Regions from separate parts of the Mesorhizobium sp. M0621 genome, predicted to be linked through region 2. Evidence: riboswitches for the same ligand, from Rfam matches in the RefSeq annotation. Region 2 holds a riboswitch; each other region holds the start of a gene.
The links. A riboswitch is a leader RNA that binds a small molecule or an ion and turns the genes downstream of it on or off. The one in region 2 is predicted to bind cobalamin.
Positions count from the first base shown of each region.

Region 1: linked by a shared signal. The riboswitch ahead of metE (5-methyltetrahydropteroyltriglutamate--homocysteine S-methyltransferase) and the one ahead of NKI38_RS14495 (DUF1636 family protein) in region 2 are both predicted to bind cobalamin.
Region 3: linked by a shared signal. The riboswitch ahead of bluB (5,6-dimethylbenzimidazole synthase) and the one ahead of NKI38_RS14495 (DUF1636 family protein) in region 2 are both predicted to bind cobalamin.

Region 1 covers NZ_JAMYQF010000055.1:43,298-45,558, forward strand. Annotated here, with positions in the region: partial or broken gene NKI38_RS27515 (IS630 family transposase) at 1-836, opposite strand, end outside; cobalamin riboswitch at 1,106-1,307, shown strand; gene metE (5-methyltetrahydropteroyltriglutamate--homocysteine S-methyltransferase) at 1,402-2,261, shown strand, end outside.
Region 2 covers NZ_JAMYQF010000017.1:67,385-69,645, forward strand. Annotated here, with positions in the region: gene cobW (cobalamin biosynthesis protein CobW) at 1-482, opposite strand, end outside; gene NKI38_RS14495 (DUF1636 family protein) at 479-913, opposite strand; cobalamin riboswitch at 953-1,157, opposite strand; gene NKI38_RS14500 (winged helix-turn-helix domain-containing protein) at 1,187-2,261, opposite strand, start outside.
Region 3 covers NZ_JAMYQF010000041.1:12,663-14,923, forward strand. Annotated here, with positions in the region: gene NKI38_RS23725 (hypothetical protein) at 1-601, shown strand, start outside; partial or broken gene bluB (5,6-dimethylbenzimidazole synthase) at 766-1,347, opposite strand; cobalamin riboswitch at 1,449-1,627, opposite strand; gene NKI38_RS23735 (histone deacetylase family protein) at 1,749-2,261, shown strand, end outside.

The sequences.
Region 1 (2,261 bases), on a different contig from region 2:
TCGATCGGATTGAGGTCCGGCGAGTAGGGCGGCAGATACCAAAGCCTGGCGCCGGCAGCTTTGATCGTCTGCCTGATGGCCGCCGACTTATGGCTTCCCAGGTTATCCATGACCACGATGTCGCCGGGCTTCAGCACGGTGATGAGCTGCTGCTCGACATAAGCACGGAAGCATTGGCCGTTGATCGGTCCGTCGAAGATGCAAGGTGCTGCGAGCCGGTCCCAGCGTAGTGCACCGAGGAAGGTCAGCGTGCGCCAGTGGCCGTGTGGAGCCAAGCCGCGCAGCCGTTTGCCTTTCGGCCCCCAACCTCGCAGTGGAGCCATGTTGGTCTTGATCCAGGTCTCATCGATGAAGACCAGGCACTGTGGATCGAGACCGCTTTGCCAAGAGCGCCATCGCTGGCGCCTGCGGGCAATATCGGCACCGCCTGCTCAAGGGCGAACAGAGTTTTTTTTGAAGCTCAGGCCTTCGCGGCGCAGGAACAGCCACACCGTATTGTGCGAGACCTTGACCCCGCGAGCATCCAGCTCGTCCTTCAGCCGACGCAGCGTCAGTTCAGAGGTCTGATTAAGCCGCTCCATAATGAAGGCCCGATGCGGCTCAAGGACGCGCTTGCGATGTCCGCCCATCTTGCCCGGCGCCACCGAGCCAGTGGCACGGTAACGCTGCGACCACTTCACTACAGAGGAAACCGCAACGCCAAAGCGCGAGGCAACCGCACGGCAGGTCTCCCCGTCGCCAACCGCCGCTACTGCACGCTCACGAAGGTCATTTGAAAGCGCTCGCGTCATCAGATGCTGGCCTCCAATCCAGCCAGCATCTTGAATCACAAACATCCGGCTTTGGGAATCCTACGATTCTCTCAAAATAGGAATCGCTCTAATGACGTTGTCACGCGCTTGAAGTCTTGTCCGAAATCCTTCATCGGCGACCTGCGAGGGATGTCGCAGCCCGACAGGGATCCATTAGTTGGACAATGGTGGCAGCGGAGCAGCGCCGCCAATGGGCGACTGAATATTTCACAATGTTAGACAAGCGTAAAAGCGAAATCACATAACGACATAAACATTTCGTTATGCGTCATTGACAAAAGAGCGGACTGCTGTGATTGTCTGCGTGTCGTGGTCCTCGCGTGCGGCGCTGCCGCAGCGGAGCTAAGAGGGAAGCCGGTGCAATGCCGGCGCTGCCCCCGCAACTGTTAGCGGCGAGCCAACCCCACTCATGTCACTGAGGCGAATACCCTCAGGAAGGCGGGTAGAGGCTATGACCCCGCGAGCCAGGAGACCTGCCACGGCGAATTACGTCCACGGGCGGGGTGTCTCGGTGGCGCTGCAAGCCGGCGTTCGTGCCGGCCTGCTAGCGCCTTCCTTGTCATCGGCGCCCCAACCATCGGGGTATGACATGACTGACTCTCAGGAAATTCCTGTAGCAACGCTCGGCGTGCCGCGCTTCGGTCGTCGGCGAGAGCTGAAATTCGCGCTTGAAAGCTACTGGTCCGGAACATCGTCCGCTGGCGACCTTCTCACGACGTCGAAGGCGCTCCGTGCCGCTAGCTGGGAAGAGCAGCGCGATCGCGGCGTGTCGAAAATCCCGTCGAACGACTTCTCGCTTTACGACCATGTGCTCGACACCGCAGCCATGGTCGGGGCCGTTCCATCCCGTTTCGGCTGGAATAGCGGCGAGGCCCCACTTGACATCTACTTCGCAATGGCGCGCGGCAACCAGGGTCAGACGGAGGATTGTGGACACGCTGGTCACCAGGAGGAGGCTCATGGACCTGGTGTAACCGCGATGGAAATGACCAAGTGGTTTGACACCAACTACCACTACATTGTGCCGGAACTCGATGATGATCAGACGTTCGCCCTCTCGTCATCGAAGCCGGTCGATTACTTCCTCGAGGCTAAAGCTCTCGGCATTCACACACGCCCAGTCATCCTTGGACCCATCACCTTCCTCAAGCTGGCGAAATCGCCTGCCGAGGGGTTCGGTCCCATCGCGCTCCTACCGCGGCTGCTGCCCGTTTACGAGCAAGTCCTGCAGAAGCTGAAGCTGTCGGGAGCCGACTGGGTGCAGATCGATGAGCCAGCGCTTGTCCTCGATCTGAACCCGAACGAACGAGCTGCGTTCGAATTCGCCTATGGCCAGCTGTCGAAAGCCGCGCCCGAGCTGAAGATCATGCTGGCTACGTATTTCGGGTCGCTGGGAGACAATCTCGAAACCGCGGTTTCTCTGCCCCTGGCCGGGCTGCATATTGATCT
Region 2 (2,261 bases):
CGCTGCGCCTGCAAGGCGTCCATGTCGTTGGCGACGCGTCCCTCGGCCAATGCCGGCCCGTCGACCACGGCGATGACGCCATCAACGGTCACGCGGCTTTTCACGCTCGGCCACTGGAAAGCCTGGACCAGCGGCTTGGGCAAAGCGAGGCCGGAAGTCTCGATCAGGATGTGGTCGACCTTCGGAGTCAGCGCGAGGATCTGGTCGAGCGCCGGCACGAAATCATCGGCGACGGTGCAGCAGATGCAGCCATTGGCCAGTTCGACGATGTTTTCCTCCGGGCAGGTGTCGATGCCGCAGCCCTTCAGGATCTCGCCATCGATGCCGATGTCGCCGAATTCGTTGACGATGATGGCAATGCGCTTGCCGCCGGCGTTTTCCAGGAGATGGCGGACCAGCGTCGTCTTGCCGGCGCCGAGGAAACCGGTGACGACGGTACAGGGAACACGGGAGAGGTTGGCAGACGAATCTGGAGCGGTCATTTCAAGTCCTTCAACAGGTCGAGGGGAGGGATGCGGGCAACGAGGCCGCGCTTCAGGCTATCGGGACGGCCGCGCCATGGAATGAGTCCGTCCGTCGAGGTGGCGAAGAGTTTTGCGCCGGTGACGAGATCGGCGCCGCTGGTTGCCGTCAGATCGCCAAAGACGTAGCTCCAGCAGCCGTCGCGCAGGATGGCGGCGCTGAGACGACGCTTGCAATTGCCGAGGCATTCAACGCTGCGGATGCGAATATTGTCGCCAGATGCGGCGCGGCGCGTGTCGTCTGCCAGCAGTTCGCCGGCGCGGGGATGGGCGTCGGAGCCGGTCTCGTCGCGACAGGAGGCGCAGACGATCACGGTGACGCCGGCCAACGTATCATCATGGCCGGACGAAACATCCGCTGTGCCAGCCGAAAAACTGCTGTCGTGGTCCAAAGATCGCGCTCCTTGCCCGGAAACCCGCCGGGCGATCGGATTCTATAGTCGCAGACGGCAGGTCTCCTGGCTCGCGGGTCATCGCCTTGGGTAGCCGCCTTCCCGGGATCATCCCAGTGGCTTTCGGCCTTGGCTCTTCGCTTACAGTTGCGGGGACAGCCGCGGATTTGGGATTTCGTCCCGCACCGCATTCCCTCTTGGCTCCTCTCGTTGAAGAGAAGAGACCGTCTGTATCGGATTTAGGCTTTTGCAGGCGGCGGAGTCAACGCGAGCTTACGACACGGTCAGGTCGACCAACGCCGGACCCAAGTCACCAGCCGGTGTCACTTCGATGCGTTCGAGGCCGAGCCAGCCCTGCATCTGCTTCAGTTCTTCGTAGAGCTGAGCGGCAGTCTGTGGCGGCGCGTTGGGCTCGGCATAGGCCGCATGGACTCGCAGGATGCCGGCAGGCCGGTCCGCCTTGAGGTCCACGCGCGCCACGATCCGGTCGCCGAGCAGGAACGGCAGGACATAATAGCCGTATTGCCGCTTGTCGGCCGGCGTGTAGATCTCGATGCGGTAGTGGAAATCGAACAGCCGCTTCGTGCGCGAGCGTTCGAAGACGACCGGATCGAACGGCGCCAACAGGGCACGGGCCTCGATCTTTCGGGGCAGGCGGGCGTCCTTGTGAAGATAGGCGGGCTTGTCCCAACCTTCGACACGCACCGGCAACAGTTCGCCTGTTTCGACCAGTTCCTCCAGCCGGCCTTTCATATCGGCCGGCGACAGGCGGAAATAGTCGCGCAAATCGCCTGATGTCGCGATGCCATGGGCACGGGCGGAAATGCGCAGCAATTCCCGATGCGCGTCCTCGGCGGCGGGAACCGGCAGATCGAGGATCGCCTGCGGCAGCACGCGCTCGGGCAGGTCGTAGAAGCGTTCGAAACCGCGACGATGCGCCGTGGTGATGCGCCCGGCCCAAAACAGCCATTCGAAGGCGTGCTTGGCGTGGCTCCAGCCCCACCAGCCTCCGGAGCCCTTCTGGCCCTCAAGCGCGGAGGCGGCGATCGGGCCACGCTCGGCGACCTGGCGGTAGATCTCCTCGATATAGGCGGCGTGTTCGCGGCCCCATTTGGCGAGGCCGAGATACATCTCGTCGCCGCGCTCGGCGCGTTGCATGCGCCAGCGCATCAGCGGGTACGTCTCGACCGGCAGGAAGGAGGCTTCATGCGCCCAATATTCGAACACCGTGCGCTTGCGCGTGACGGCCGCGTTGTCGAGCAAGGCGAGTGGGTAGGGGCCAAGGCGCGAATAGAGCGGCATATAGTGAGCGCGCACCACCGCGCTGACGGAATCGATCTGCAGCAGG
Region 3 (2,261 bases), on a different contig from region 2:
CCTTTTCGTCGTCGACCAGCTGGTCAAGGGCGCTATCCGCGCCATCACCGGCCTGCTCGGCGGCATCGCCGCCTTCCTGCCGATCCCGGGCCTGAGCGGCTTGGTCTCCTTCATCAACACGGTGATCCGCCTGTCGCTGACCTATGTCGACGAGATCATCCTCGGCTACAACATACGCATCAATTCGTCCTCGCCGTTCGAGACGGCGCGCCAGGGTGTCGTGCTCTATGCCCAGAACGGCAAGGTCATGGTCAAGAACGCCGTCTGGCTGGCGGTTATCATGTGGGGCGTATCCTTTGTCATCTTCCTGCTGATGCTGGCGCCGGCCGCCGCCATTCTTTTCCTGATGCCAGGGCAATTGGCGGGCTGGGCCTTCGTGCTCGCCATCGTCTTCGCCTGGGCCTTCAAGGCGGCGTTCATCGAGCCCTTCGCCATCGCTTGCCTGATGCAGGTCTATTTCAAGACCATCGCGGGCCAGGTGCCAGATCCGGCCTGGGACGCCCGGCTGGCCGAGGCATCGTCGAAGTTCAGGGAGCTCAGGGACAAGGCGCTGGCCTCCTTCGGCGGCTCGCGCTGGGGACCGGCCGGCGCGACACCCTGATCAGCGAGGCTTGACGGCGCGGCAGCAACGGTGTTGAGGCGCGCCACGGTCGATTTGAGCAGCGCTTCACCTTGCCCGGAAAAAGTCTCGCTCATGATCAGCTCCGGCAGCGGCAGCCGCCGTCCCCAGCCATGCGTTTCGAGGTCGGGCTTTGGCGCGAACTCCGAGACGCGGCCGACGCAGAGATAGGCGACCGGCGTCACATGATCGGGAATTGACAGCAGGCTTTTCAGCGCCTGCGCCTCGATGATGCTGACCCAGCCGACGCCGACGCCTTCGGCGCGTGCCGCCAGCCAGAAATTCTGCACCGCGCAGACCGTGCTGTAGAGGTCCATCTCCGGATTGTGCCAGCGTCCCAACGGCGAACCCTTCGAGCGCTGGCGGTCGCAGGTGATGCAGATGTTGAGCGCGCTTTCGCAGATGCCTTCCAGCTTGAGCTTACGGTAAAGCGCCTGCCGCTCTTCCTCAATTGCTGGCAATTCCTGCTCGCGCGCAGCCAGGAACAGGTCGCGCACCTTTTCCCGTCGTTCGGCATCGCGAATGACGATGAAGTTCCAAGGCTGCATGAAGCCGACCGACGGCGCGTGATGGGCGGCAAGCAGCAGCCGCGCCAGCACCTCGTCGTCGAGCCCGGTTGGCAGGAAATGACTGCGGACATCGCGCCGCGTGAACATGGCGCGATAGACCGCGTCGCGCGCATTCTGATCAAACCCGTCGCCAACAGGAACGGTCATGGTTTCCGGCATCGCTTGTCCCCTTGCGATTGCAGCAGTTTCAAACTGTCAGAGCGTACTTTGTGCGTCCAAGTGGACGCACGTCGCTCTGATGTCGTCCGCCTGACCATGCGGATGACGATGCCTGCCAGGCCGGTCTTCTGGCTTGGGATCAACCCGCGTCCGGTGCCTTCCCGTCATCGACAGTGGCGTATACCGGCGCGGTCCCCCTTACAGCGTTGGGCACGCCACGGAGTTCAACCGTGTTCCCGATTCTCCCGTTTGCACGGGCACCAGGCAGTGCCAAGAACCTTACGCCGAAGCGCTGCCCACGCCAATGCCTGCGGCGACACGAATGGACGCAGGCGCGATTTTCCCCAGTCATCGGCCGCCTGTGCATGGCCTTTGTCGATCCGGGTCACTAGATTAGGACGATGGCCACTCGTCTCTACACCCATCCGATCTTCCTCGAGCACATCACGCCGCCGGGCCATCCGGAGCGGCCGGACCGCTTGCGCGCCATCGAGCGCGTGCTTGACGACGAAGCCTTTGCCGCGCTCGATCGTATCCAGGCGCCGGAAGGCGACGAGGCCACCATCCTCTACGCGCATCCCGCCGATTTCGTCGCCCGCGTGCGGGCCGCCATTCCTGACGAGGGTATTGCCCGCATCGACGCCGACACCACCGCCAGCCCGAAAAGCTGGCAGGCGGCGATCACCGCGATCGGTGCCGCCAACGCCGCCGTCGACGACGTCTTTGAAGGCCGCGCCGACAATGTCTTCGTCGCCGCCCGGCCGCCTGGCCACCACGCCGAAAAGACCACGGCGATGGGCTTTTGCCTGTTCAACACCGCGGCGATCGCGGCGCGCTATGCGCAGAAGAAACACGGCGTCGAGCGCGTTGCCGTCGTCGACTGGGACGTGCATCACGGCAACGGCACGCAGGAT